Regions from separate parts of the Lysinibacillus sp. G1-3 genome, predicted to be linked through region 2. Evidence: riboswitches for the same ligand, from Rfam matches in the RefSeq annotation. Region 2 holds a riboswitch; the other holds the start of a gene.
The links. Region 2 has a riboswitch for FMN ahead of ribE (riboflavin synthase). Riboswitches for the same ligand answer to the same signal wherever they lie in the genome.
Positions count from the first base shown of each region.

Region 1: another riboswitch for FMN. It lies ahead of ACVYAD_RS22045 (ECF transporter S component); the one in region 2 lies ahead of ribE (riboflavin synthase).

Region 1 is NZ_JBWHYQ010000025.1:48,117-55,430, forward strand. It holds gene sigX (RNA polymerase sigma factor SigX) at 203-733, shown strand; gene ACVYAD_RS22040 (RNA polymerase subunit sigma) at 733-2,004, shown strand; FMN riboswitch at 2,299-2,487, shown strand; gene ACVYAD_RS22045 (ECF transporter S component) at 2,712-3,299, shown strand; gene ACVYAD_RS22050 (sodium-dependent transporter) at 3,473-4,819, shown strand; gene glnA (type I glutamate--ammonia ligase) at 5,120-6,454, shown strand; gene ACVYAD_RS22060 (sporulation protein Cse60) at 6,979-7,155, shown strand; gene ACVYAD_RS22065 (hypothetical protein) at 7,180-7,314, shown strand, end outside.
Region 2 is NZ_JBWHYQ010000003.1:282,113-289,426, reverse strand. It holds partial or broken gene ACVYAD_RS04750 (thioesterase domain-containing protein) at 1-36, shown strand, start outside; gene tnpB (IS66 family insertion sequence element accessory protein TnpB) at 464-784, shown strand; gene ACVYAD_RS04740 (hypothetical protein) at 1,191-1,274, shown strand; gene ACVYAD_RS04735 (HAD-IA family hydrolase) at 1,584-2,201, opposite strand; FMN riboswitch at 2,757-2,882, shown strand; FMN riboswitch at 3,143-3,268, shown strand; gene ribE (riboflavin synthase) at 3,462-4,100, shown strand; gene ribB (3,4-dihydroxy-2-butanone-4-phosphate synthase) at 4,121-4,747, shown strand; gene ribH (6,7-dimethyl-8-ribityllumazine synthase) at 4,953-5,420, shown strand; gene ACVYAD_RS04715 (spore germination protein) at 5,586-7,049, shown strand.

The DNA.
Region 1 (7,314 bases), on a different contig from region 2:
CAGTCTAAGAACGCCTCGTCTTGTGATGTTTTCTGTGCGAAAGCGAAGCGACAGCAACACACGACTGAGTGATATATCACGTTGGCCTAAAGCCGATTTTTGACCCAATTATACCTAGGTATCTTTGTGAATTGGTGTTAATTGGATGTAACTTCTGTGAACGTTTAAACGACAAATATAAATAGAACGGGGGTGGAGTGCTTTGAATGACTCCGTGTTCCATCGATTATACGATGCATATCATCAAGACGTGTTCCAGTTTCTTATTTATTTAGTAAAAAACCGTACACTTGCTGAGGATTTAGCACATGAGGTTTATGTTCGCGTATTGCGCTCATATGATAAGTTTGCAGGCAATAGCAGTGAAAAGACATGGCTTTTTGCGATTGCTAAAAATGTCGCTATTGATCATTTTAGAAAGCAGGCTGTACGCCAAAAACATTCACTTGATTTTTTTGATTGGGAAACGGAACAGCTGCATTCAACCACACCATTACCCGAAGACGTGCTGCAGGCAAATGATGAATTTATGCAAGTTCAATCAGCGCTTGAACATTGTACAGGTGACCAAAAAATGGTCATTATTATGCGCTACTTTCAAGAGTTATCGATTGCAGAAACAGCACAAATATTAGATTGGACAGAAGCGAAGGTAAAAACCACGCAACATCGCGCCATAAAATTTTTAAAGCAACAGCTACAACAGGTTAGAGAACGGGAGGCGAAACGGTAATGACACATAATCCATTCGATGATGACCAACTGGAACATATATTGAATAATGCCCCTAAGCTTTCTGACCGCCGTTCGAAAGAAGAAATAGTAAATCGATTATTGGCAGATGCTCGCTTGCAGGATTCTGTCCATCTTCAAGCTATACAACAACCAATTGATGATGAAATAACATCACAAGAGGAACACAGTGCGGAACAGACTATAAAGAAAGAAGGTCGTAAATGGCCAATCTTTATGAGTGTTGCAGCTGTCTTCGCTTTAACAGTACTTACAGGCTCTATGTTCATGAATAATCATGATACAAAAATGGATCAGGCCAATGCTCCTGAAACTTCTCAATATTCAACAATGCAGGAAGATCGTGCAGCAAAAAGCTCTATGCATGATAATATTATGGAGTCTAACATAGTAGCAGAACATTCGCGGATCATGTCTCTGAGATCATCTGTATATGAAGATGATTTAACAGATGCAGTAGCATTCCATATTGGTTTGGCAAATCGTGATAAGGAAAGCGTACCGATGACGTATATTATTCCAAATGAACGAGTGGCTACTGATTTTGGGAAGAAAAAACCTACAACATTAAAAATGTATGAAAAGTATGCGCCAAAAATTGATGAGGAAGCAAATGGTTTTACTAATTATCATCCATATAAAGGAGAATTGAAGGAGAAGGGCGATCAACTTGTTCATGTATTGCCGGAGCAAAATGATTATGATGTTGCTGCTAAAGATTCTGGAGAATATGTAGGGACTATACAGGATACATTCTCAGACTCAGAGTATAAAGAAATCGAATTTGGAAAACTTAATGATACAGAATCCGAGCTTTCCAATGAAGAAGAGGCCAGTAATTCTATGGCATTAACGAGCTCAAATCATTTTAATTATTATTTATATAAAGATGAAAATGGAGTTGAATATTTATCACCCGATTCTCGTAAAACTTTTTCCACTGTAACAGAAGCTCTTGTTGATATGCGAGCTAAAAATGATAATGCATACGTTCCAGTCATACCGGAAAATATAACATACACTGTAAAAGAGGTAGCAGAAGGCGTTATTGTTACATTCGACGAGCCGCTTGATTTAACGACAATGGACGTGATTCGTGCAACCCAATTAATTGAAGCAATGATGCTAACTGCTGCAAGCTTTGATCAACAAGTACGCCTAGACAATGTTGTACAGGAGAATTGGGAAGGATTTGATTTGAAAAATTTCTTACCAAAGCCTGTAGGAGCCAATAAACGATATATGCCATAAATGGTGAAACAACAAATAAATGAACGTAACTTTATAAGTGAATTTTTTGGAGCATTCTCGCCGCTATACGGGCGTGAATGCTCTTGTTAGTTTAGGGGGAGATCAAAGGATGGTAAAAGCCCGATTGGTGAAGAATAACAATCAACGGGGATGATAGTAAACCCTTAACTTTTAAAGATGGGACTATTGCGGGTATTTGTAAAACATACAAGTTTAATCGGATTTTTTTAAGCAAAGCTATTTACTTTTCCTTCGTAATTCATTATAGTAAGGCTATGAAATAAAAAAATATTGATTCATCTTCGGGGCAGGGTGGAAATCCCGACCGGCGGTAATAGAGTTGTAAATCGCTAATGTCTTTCATTAGCTCGAATAATTTACTAAAAACTCTTCAGCCCGCGACCTGTGCAAATATTTTTTTGCATGGCTGACTTGGTGTAATTCCAAGGCCGACAGTTAAAGTCTGGATGGGAGAAGATGGAGGTGCGATCGTCATTCATTGTTATGAATTTAGCTATGTACGAGCGTTTTTTTCGTTGTGGCTTTACGCAGCGTATGCTCAACAATAGTTAATTAATGGCGTTTCTTTAATCATGCCTATTCTCCCTTATGCTTATTTTGCATAAGGGTTTTTTCATAATAAGAATTGATGTGGTCGTAACCTTTCTTCTTGCGAGATTGAATCAGCAAAGAGGAGAGAGTTTACTATGAAGAAAAATGTTAAACTTCAGTCGTTTATTACGATTGGCATGCTGAGCAGTATTTCGTTTTTGTTAATGCTTTTTAATTTCCCTATTCCGCCATTTCCAGCGTTTTTGGAAGTAGACTTCAGTGATATGCCGGCATTGCTTGCAGCGATCACAATGGGACCTGTAGCTGGTATTTTAGTAGAATTCTTTAAAAATGTGTTGGACTGGATTTTCTCAGGTACGCCAACAGGAGTACCGGTAGGTCATATCGCGAACTTTGTAACAGGTATTTTATTTATTTTACCAGTTAGCTTTGTCTTTAATCGCGTCAAAACAGTTAAAGGTCTTGTCGGAGGTTTAGCTGCAGGTACAATCATAATGGCAGTAGGAATGAGCATTCTTAACTATGCAGTATTTTTACCTATGTACACTTACTTTTTAGGTATGGAGCCTGTCGTAGGTGATTCACTATATAAAATGATCGTAGCTGGTATTTTGCCATTTAACATTATTAAGGGTATTTTAATAACGTTCATCATGGCATTACTATTCACAACAATGCGCAAATGGATTCATCAACAGCGCTCTATGTATATAACAAAATAATATGGATGAGACCTCGAGCTGTTAAGTGCTCGAGGTTTTTTATATTGGATAGATAGAATGATGGATATGCTGGATATTATTGTGCAAAAGTAACAAATAGAAATAATCTAGTCTAGATTACTATTTTCATGTAAAATAAGGAAGAGTTTAGAATGTTAGAGGAGTTTGAAGAGATGAGTGAAAAAAAGAGTCAGTGGTCTAGTAAACTAGGCTTTATTTTAGCATCAGCGGGAGCTGCAATCGGGCTAGGGGCAATATGGAAGTTGCCGTATGTTACTGGACAAAGTGGTGGGGGAGCATTTTTCCTTATTTTTGTTCTATTTACATTGTTGATTGGTTTACCGATGTTATTATCAGAGTATATTTTAGGTCGTGGTACACAGTCTGAGGCTGTGACTGCATATAAAAAAATTACACCGACGAAAACAGGCTGGGCTTGGGTTGGTCGTATGGGTGTACTCGGTTGTTTTTTATTATTAACTTTTTACAGTGTTGTGGGAGGTTGGATTTTTATATATAGTGGCCTAGGTGTGAGTGGGGCTGTTATTGATCCTGCTAATGATCCTAGTAAACTATTTGGGGAAGTTGTAGGGACACCTTGGATTACGCTACTAGGTTTAGGATTGTTTACGCTAGTAAATGTACTAGTCATTTCACTTGGTGTGCAAAATGGTATAGAGAAGGCTAATAAGTGGATGATGCCTTTATTATTTATTATGTTTATTGTGCTTGTTGTGCGGGCTTTAACATTAGATGGGGCAATGGAGGGAGTTAAATTCTTTTTGTGGCCTGACTTTTCCAATATGACTGGTAAGGCTATATTAGAAGCATTAGGGCAGTCTTTCTTTGGTTTAGCGGTAGGGTTTTCTTGTCTTGTGACGTACAGCTCATATTTAAAGAAGGATGTAAGCTTACCGAATTCTGCGGGCTCTGTTGTTCTTCTCACGGTGCTTGTATCGTTTTTTGCAGGATTAGCCATTTTCCCTGTTGTATTTGCTTTTGATTTAGAACCAGCGTCTGGTCCAGGCTTATTATTTATGGTTCTGCCAACAGCATTTAGTCAAATGCCATTTGGTGAACTATTTTTAGCGATGTTTTTATTATTATTTTTATTCGCAACGCTAACTTCTTCCTTCAGTTTATATGAAATTATCGTAGCGGCATTTATAGAGAAAGGGCGTATGTCTCGTTCTGCGTTGACAATGTTACTAGGTGTAGTTGTCTTTATTGCGGCGATTCCTGCAGCGCTTTCATCAAGTACGTTAGCGGATGTATCAATCTTTGGAAAAACAATTTTTGATGCAACTGACTTTTTAGTTTCTAATTTAATGCTTCCGATAGGTAACTTATTGATTGCTATCTTTATTGCATATGTAGTTGATAAAGAATTTGTGAAGAAGGAATTATTAATAGGAAGCAAATTGGGACAAGGGTTCTATTCGACTTATCGTCTATTGATGCTAGTAGTAGTACCTCTTGTGATTATTGTTGTGTTTGTAAATATGCTATTGCAATACTAATGGTAGTAGGTTGTGTTCCGTTTAAGGGATGCAACCTACTTTTTTGATGGTGCAGCAAAAAAACGCTTGCTTACTGTCGCTACGTTAGCACTACGCTTTCGCACAGAAAAAAGATGTGTTGCTGTCAGCGGGTGTAGTAAGAGGGGATAACTCTATATATCTAAAAAAACGATAAGTATATTCGAGAAAATGTATGTAATAAAACCTTACATAGATATTGTGTTTTTCATCTTTGTGATGTATTTTAAAAGCAGTTGCAAAAGAATTGTGTGAATTAAAATAACATTGGAGTGGTGGAGAATGAAACATTATTCAAAAGAAGATATTAAACGTCGTGTTAAGGAAGAAAATGTAAAATTTATTCGCCTACAATTTACTGATATATTAGGAACGATCAAAAACGTTGAAGTACCAGTTAGTCAATTAGACAAAGCGTTGGACAATAAAATTATGTTTGATGGCTCATCGATTGAAGGATTTGTACGTATTGAAGAATCAGATATGTACTTGTGTCCTGACCGTGATACATTCGTCATTTTTCCGTGGACTGCCGAGAAAGGCAAAGTGGCCCGTGTCATTTGTGATATTGTTAGACCGAATGGTACACCGTTTGAAGGCGACCCACGTTCCAATCTGAAGAAGGTTTTAAAGGATATGGAGGAGTTAGGCTTTAGCTCATTTAATTTAGGACCAGAGCCGGAGTTTTTCTTATTTAAGCTAGATGAAAAGGGGCATCCAACGCTTGAGTTAAATGATAGTGGTGGATACTTCGATTTAGCCCCAACTGACTTAGGGGAGAACTGTCGACGTGATATCGTATTAGAGCTAGAAGAAATGGGCTTTGAAATTGAGGCATCTCATCATGAGGTTGCACCTGGTCAACATGAAATCGACTTTAAATATGCAAGTGCTATTGAAGCATGTGATAATATTCAAACGTTTAAGCTTGTTGTAAAAACGATTGCTGCACAGCATGGACTGCATGCAACCTTTATGCCAAAGCCACTATTTGGTGTTAACGGTTCTGGGATGCACTTCAACTTATCCTTATTTGAAGGGGATAAAAATGCGTTTTATGATGAACATGCAGAATTGCAATTAAGCGAAACAGCACGTAGCTTTATGGCAGGAATACTAAAACATGTACATGGTTTTACAGCTGTCACAAACCCACTTGTTAATTCCTATAAACGATTAGTGCCAGGTTATGAGGCTCCTTGCTATGTGGCATGGTCTGCACAAAATCGTTCACCACTTATTCGAATTCCAGCTGCACGAGGATTATCAACACGTATCGAGCTTCGTTCTGTCGATCCAGCAGCAAACCCCTATTTAGCAATGGCTGTTATTTTAGCAGCTGGGCTCGATGGAATTCGCAAAAATCTCACACCGCCAGATGCTGTAGATCGAAATATTTATAAAATGTCCCGAGCTGAACGTGAATTGAATGGTATCGATAGTCTCCCAGCTTCATTGGAATACGCACTCCTTGAACTAGAAATGGATCGTATCGTACGTGAAGCACTTGGAGGCCATATCTTTGAAAAATTCACTGCTGCTAAAGAAATAGAATGGAATAAATACCGCACACGTGTCCATAACTGGGAGCGGGAAGAATATTTAAGAATGTATTAGACGGGGAGTGTTTGGGCTTTGGGGCTCCGACATGAGTGTCAAAGAAGAAGGTTATCCCAATTTTCATTGATTGGGATAGCCATTCTCAATTAGGGAGGTCACTTTGGATAATTAATTGGTATTTTTCGTTTGGGAGTTCTTGGTCATAGATATAAATATCATTTTCAGCTGAAAATCTAAAAAATAACGTGTTTCATATAGGAAAATCATTAATAACGTTTTCTTCATTTTCTTTTGTCAATGGCTGAATTTCTTCTGTCTTTAAATTCTAAATTTTAACATCTACAAAAGCTCAATAACTTGTCCTGCTTTAAAAGATTGTAATTTTAAAAAAACGGTTTTGAGAATAGTAAATCCTTTTGCACCAGTACAATGGCAAGAATACATACAGGCAATCTTTATTTCCTTTATTTACAAATTGAGGGGAGAGCATTATTGTTTATGGCCTACTATTACTACGATAACATTTTGTTGTGACAAATACTTCCTTTTAATCTATGATTAAAAGAAAAGGGGGAAAATGTATGACACAAGCAACTCAAGTAGTAACGATCCAAAACAATGATATTGTTCAATTTGAACAAGACATTAATAACGCTTTATTAGATTTAAACGATTATTTAATAGTTGATATAAAATATAATACGTTATATATAGGGGAGCATAATGTTATACATTCAGCTTTAATAATATATAAATAATTGATTCAAAGAGGGGGCTATAACATGTCAAAAATATACTGGGTATCTATTGCTAAAAAAACAGATGAATTTGAAGTGAAACAGAATGTCATTGAAAAAATATTTGCGAAGAAATCAGAGTTAAAGGATTTTCTAGAAAAAGAAGGCTATTGTAAGGCA
Region 2 (7,314 bases):
AATCATATTGTTTCCATATTCAATGAACTTTTGTAATTTGAAAAATAAATAATTTTATATAAGAACTTTTGTTTTGATAAAAATAAAAAAATAATACCTTTTCTATATGAATGTATTAAAAATGAATGGACATACCTGGTCAAATCAATAGAGTAAAGAAGAGAGTCATTTCAACCATGAATTAAAAAATATAATAAAAAATTCAAGCAAGTAATGTTCGAGCTTTATCGATCGGATACACCAGTCAATCAATTAGCTTAAAAAAGAAAGCTTGCACAACAAAAGGTTGATGTTCTAAAAAAGGCTATGACCATATTCGCGCAAAAATAAGAACTGATCCATTACATTATGAAAGAAAGCAAACATAACCTGTTTAATTGATTGTCGCTTCCCAAAAACACATGTTAAATAAATTACAAGTAGGCCTTATGTATTTAGCTTTCGGTTCAACAGATTTACGTAATTGATCGATGGATTGGCGGTCATTGCGCAAGCAAGCTTTCCGCTTGTTCTGTTGTCTTCATACCTTTTTATATTCTGCAATCGTAAGCGGGATAAACAGAAAATTCTTCATTGGATCAAAATGGATTGTGGCTTTAATAACGTCAACTTGAAAAAAGGGGTTTTTAAAGGATCCAATGAGCAAGTGTCTCCACTGCGATTATTTCACGCCAATTTAACTGGTTGCCCGATAGGTTGCCTATCGAAAAAGCTCATCCAAAAGTCTCTGCACAAATTATTATATAAGAAAAGGAATTCGGCCCTTGTGTCGAATTCCTTTTAATATGGAAAAATGATAAGCTTCACCCCAACAATTGAAGAACTTCCAGTGAAGAATTCCTTTACCCGAATCTTTTAATTACAACAATTGCTATTATACCTTTTAATTCAATTTCGCAATACAGATGTACCAGAATATATTTCAGCTGAATTAGATATATTCATTCGACAAATTGTTGGATATGAGGTATCGAAATAACTTAATTTTGAGTTAGGTTAACAGTCTTTTAAAAAAGCAATTACGTATACAAAATTACCAGGAAAGAGTGTCTTAATGAACCATTCTGAACAAGGAGGATATATCAAATACCGCGTTTTCAAGAGTCGTTGGCAACTTATGATATCAAGCGAAGTATGTCACGGAAAGGAAATTGTTTAGATAATGCCTGATAGAAAGCTTTTTTGGTACCATGAAGTCAGAATTTCTGAATACGACCACGTTTAAAAACTATGAAGAATTTACAAAAGCATTAGCAAACAATATCTACCATTAAGTTCATGTTTTAGAGTCGGGGCATAGCGTCAAAGATGAGACTCTGGAGCGAGCAAATAGAGGAACGAAGGCTAAGAGCATCACGTTCTATGATAACGCCTTCGTGATTAACATCCTGCTGCCGCTCCGTTACATTACGCTTTCGCCCAAAAAAACATCTGTTGCCCCAAACGGCTTATCGGACGCCCCTAGGAAAGTACCCAGCGGAATGGAAATAGACCCCACGTTTAGCAGAAGAGCGATGCTTTATTTATCATTGACATGTTCAATAACACCGAGAGGATAAAAAAATCGCTATTATCCTCTTCGTCTAAATAATATTCAAAATTTCTTGTGGTGTAGCAACTTTGTAATCGGGTTCTTCTTGTTGCACAACTTCAAAAGAGTCATATCCCCAACCAACCCAAATAATAGGCACTCCCGCTTTTTTGCAGGCTGCGATATCTCTTTGTTCATCACCAATGTATAAAACTTCTGATGGTGTAATGCTTGTGTCCTTTAAAAATTTCTTGATCACTTTATCCTTTCCAAAAATTCGGTTTGAACAAAGAACATCCGACACACAATGAATGCTGTTCATTTTTAGAAATTCTAAAATATTCTCCTGTGAATTGGAGGAAATGATAAGTATTTTATAGCCTCTTTTATCAATTTCCATTAGGACTTCCTTCATACCGTTATAAAGATGAACATCATTTAATGACTGACGATATAAGCGATAAAATTGTGGTAAAATCATCGGCAATTTATACATAGGAAAGTCGAATAATTTACTTCGTTCCGCTATAGATAATTTTTTCAACGATTCAATTTCCTTTAACTCTATTCCTTTAAATTTATATTTTTGCGCAATTGTATTCCAAGCTGATGCTAACACTGCCGTAGAATCTGCCAATGTTCCATCAAAATCAAAGATAATATATTTCATGTAAACTAACTCCTTTATAATCTAGTTGTAAAGACGTTTATTTTTTGAAAATGTTACTGCCTATACTTAAAAAAATGACATGATTATACAGGATATGAAACAACGGAGTACAAATAACTCTAGATGAGCAATTTTTTTACTAATAATTATTTTTGGATCATCACCATAATTTGTGGTTGAATCGGGCGCTTTGTTGTTGTTGTTGTCGCTGTCGCTACGCTTTCGCACAGAGCAAAGCTTCCTGGAGGCATCCGATGAGCTGCTTAAGGCAACAGATGTTTATTGTGCGAAAGTGAAGTGCTAACGTAACGTCAGCAACAGATGTTTATTGTGCGAAAGTGAAGTGCTAACGTAACGACAGCAACAGATGTTTATTGTGCGAAAGTGAAGTGCTAACGTAACGACAGCAAAAACAGGATGGCCACAAAGATCAGGACGTGATGTAGTCTAGTCCTACATGTGAATGGGGCATCATGACAGAAACTTACAATTAATTTTGAGATTTATCTGGATAAATTAATTAAGTAGTGGTATCGTAAGAAATAGCTAAATAAAAATATCCTTCAGGGTAGGGTGAAATTCCCAATCGGCGGTGATGAAGCAATTCAAAGTCCGTGAGCGCAAGCTGATTTGGTGCAAATCCAAAACCGACAGTTACAGTCTGGATGGGAGAAGGGTAAAAGTAAGACCTTTTTAAATTCGCTTGAGTTTATAAGGTTTATTTGATTATGCTTTTATGTAAACTACTTCCCATCGTTTAAGTTGGGAAGTTTTTTTATCTTCTTTCAGTAGGTGTTTGGACACCCACTAAATAAAGATAAAGCCTCCGGTGGATATCACGGATTTTGAAAGGAATGAATTGTGCAGGTACAATTCAAAATCCGGACGCAATTACGCCAAGGCGAAATTGATTTATTATTTAGCTAACAAATTGAATAGCAGTAGTTCTTCGGGGTAGGGTGAAATTCCCAATCGGCGGTGATGAAGTAATTCAAAGTCCGTGAGCGCAAGCTGATTTGGTGCAAATCCAAAACCGACAGTTATAGTCTGGATGGGAGAAGAACGATGAGATGGTAGCCTAAGGAAAAATTTTGTATCCTCAAGGTTTATTTGTTGACGTCTTATTTATATGAACTCCCAAACCCCTTTAATCAAAGGGGTTTTTTATTTGAACAGAGATTTTTGATTGAGGGAGGAGGTACATAGGGCTCCAAAAATGGATAGATAAACTTAGACCAATGAATGGAAGTGGGTGAAAAAATGTTTACAGGAATTATTGAGGATATTGGAACCGTAAAAACCTTGCAAAGCGATAGAAAAAGTATGAAAATCACTGTTATTTCAAAGAAAATGGTTGAGGGTGTAAAGCTCGGGGATAGTATTGCGGTCAATGGTGTTTGTTTAACAGTCATATCTTTTAATGATCAGGAGCTTACGATGGATGTAATGCCTGAAACGGTAAAGGCAACAAATTTACAGCAGCTAGCAATAGGAGATCCAGTAAATTTAGAGCGCGCTATGTCAGCGAATGGGCGATTCGGTGGTCATTTTGTATCTGGGCATGTAGACGGAGTAGGGAAAGTAGTACGAAAGCGGCCGTTAGCAAATGCAGTTTATATTGATATAGAGCTATCAAAGGAGTTAACGAGCTTCTGTATTCCAAAGGGCTCCATCACAATTGACGGAACGAGCTTAACAATCTTTCAAGTTGAGAAAAACGGTGTCACAGTATCATTGATACCCCATACGTACAAGGAAACAATTTTAGGTATGAAGAAAATTGGTGATCTCGTCAATGTCGAAACCGATTTAGTAGGAAAATACATTTTACATCAACTTAAGTATGGTCAGGAACGGCCGGCCATCACAAAAGACTTCTTAGCACAATACGGATTTTAACCAACAAGGAGGTGGCGAAATTGCTACATTCGATTGAAGAAGCAATTGAGGATTTAAAGCAAGGAAAGATAATTATTGTAGTAGATGACGAGGATCGGGAAAATGAAGGGGACTTACTAGCACTTGCGGAATTTATGACACCTGAAACGATTAACTTTATGGCTACCTATGGAAGAGGCCTTATATGTACGCCAATTTCCCAGCAGCTTGCACAAAAATTAGCATTAAACCCTATGGTTAGTGTGAATACAGATAATCATCAAACAGCATTTACCGTTAGTATTGATCATGTTGACACAACTACTGGAATTAGCGCCTTTGAACGGGCAATGACTATACAGAAAATGCTCGAACCACAAGCTAAAGTTGCGGATTTTCGTAAACCAGGCCATGTATTCCCACTAATAGCAAAGGAAAATGGTGTATTAGAGCGTAGGGGACATACGGAAGCTACAATAGATTTGGCAAAGCTTTGTAATAGCGTTCCGGCAGGAGTTATATGTGAGATTATGGGCGACAATGGCAAAATGCTACGCTTTAATGATCTCGTTAAATATGCAGCACAACATCATCTAAAAATGATTTCAATTGAAGCGTTGGCAACATATCGTCAACAAATAATGGAAGAAAACACAATGACTATATAAAAAAGGTTATCACCAAAAGTTGTGGATGATTTTTGTTAAAAACGTATAAAGTTAATCTTCGTTCTGGCTTGTTAACTCCTTGGGAATCAACGAAGGCTAAAAGAATCACGTCCTGTGATAAGACCTTCGAGACGAACCTCGGTGCCGCTGCACGAAAATCAACCACACGAAATGGTGATGAGCCATAAAAAAGGAGAAAAGAAAAATGGTTAAAACATTTGAAGCACAATTAATTGGTACGGATTTAAAAATAGCAGTAGTAGTAGGTCGTTTCAACGAATTTATTACAAGTAAATTATTAGACGGTGCATTAGATGGTTTAAAGCGTCATGGTGTTGATGAGAATTCTATCGATATTGCATGGGTTCCTGGAGCATTTGAAGTTCCATTCATCGCTAAACAGTTAGCTGAAACAAAGAAATATGATGCAATTATTGGATTAGGTACGGTTATTCGTGGCTCAACAACACATTATGATTATGTATGTAATGAATCAGCAAAAGGAATTGCAAATGTGTCACTAACTACAAATGTACCTGTTATTTTTGGCATTGTTACTACTGAAAATATTGAACAAGCAATTGAGCGCGCAGGGACTAAATCAGGAAATAAAGGCTATGACGCAGCAATGTCAGCTATTGAAATGGCAAATTTAAAGAAGATGATTGGATAAATCTTTCTAATAATAGGTTGGAAATTGCAACGCTAAATTATTCTGACAAAGCATTTTAAACAGTATATATTCTTGAATATTTTTTAAAAGCATGGAGAAAATATCCGTAAGTGTATTTATGTTATTTTTTATAAATGTACTAATTTGGAGCTGGCTCAGTAGGAGATGAGGGATATTTCTTCGATAGAACAAGAATTAAATTTGAAATCTTTGAAGTCACTATTTCAACGCTCTGCTGATGTGGTATTTCAGGAGTATTTCTTTCAGCAACATAAAGTACATTTGATAAAATGCGAAGAGATGATTAATGAACGGTTACTGCAGACCGTTATTGTGCAACGAATACAATCTTTATTTACTGCAACATCGGATGAATTGTTAGCGGAACATATACAAAATCATTTACACATTCCCCATCTTCAGAGAATAACAAGTAAAGATGAGGCCATCACGAGAGTCTATAAAGGGCATGTTTTACTATATTTCGAAGATATGAATTTGCTGTATTCAAGTTATATCGCAAAAAAACCAAATCGAGAGCCTAAAGAAACAACTCTTGAATTGGTTATCAAAGGTCCGAGAGATGATTTTATTGAGGATGTTTTAATTAATATTGCTTTAATACGAAAACGATTACCGACTAATTCATTAAGTGTTGAAACATATGAACTTGGCACACGATCCAAAACAACCGTAGCTGTACTTTATCTAGAAGATGTCGTAAATAAAAAGATGCTTGAGAAAATAAAAATACAGCTCCAGCGAGTTGATGCGGACGTTATATTTAGCGGGGATATATTGATGGAAAGGATTGAGCAGAGCGATAAAATTCTGCCTAAGCATGATTATACTGGACGTCCGGATTTTGCTGTACAAGCTTTAAGTAGAGGGCGTATTATCATCGTAGTTGATGGAGTCCCTTATGCGATTATTACACCTGTTAATGTAATGTTACTTTTTAAATCTGGTGAGGATAATGAGTATCCGATTATTGTAAGTTCTATGGAGCGTTTACTAAGAATAGTTGCCATTTTAATAAGTGTACTTTTACCAGGCTTATGGTTTGCACTTACAACCTTTCATCAAGAGCAATTGCCATTCATCCTATTGGCAACAGTTGTTGAATCAAGAACGGGGCTCCCATTTCCATCTATTCTTGAAATATTAATGATGCTATTTATGTTTGAATTATTTCGGGAAGCTAATATACATCTACCTAATGTTATCAGTGGTTCCATAAGCGTTGTTGGGGGATTAATTATTGGAGATGCAGCGATTAAATCGGGGGTTACGAGTCCTTCCATGATTATCGTTATAGCTACTTCAAGTATTGCAGCTTTTACACTCGTCAATCAATCCCTTGCATCAGCAATGAGTATTCTCAGGATAATCATTATTTTAGCATCTGCCTTTTTTGGATTATTTGGATTCTTCATTTCGGTGTTTTTCATACTTCTATATATTGCAAATTTACGAGTATTAGGTGTTCCATACTTAAATATGGGAGCGAATTTAGATTGGCCGGACATTAAAAAATCTTTAGTTCGCCTTTCTCCTTCAGGTTACAGTAAGCGACCGAAATTTTTAAATGTACAGGATGAGACAAAGACATCGAGTAGGAAAAAATAAATACTTAAAATGAAAAGATCAGGTTTTTATAGGCCTGATCTTTTTTCAATTCCCAACAGACCCCCATTTCAACGATGAGAAGGACATAGCCCAAAAGTAGGAGACGAAGGTTGAGATAGTCAAAACGGGCTTGAGATGATAAACTAAGAACCAATATTCTTATTTAAGAATCCTGAATCGTATTTCTGAACAGTCTGTTTAGGAAGGATGTACAGGGGGGAGATAGCCATTGTCGTTCAAACTTCTAAGTATCTTACTTCTCTTC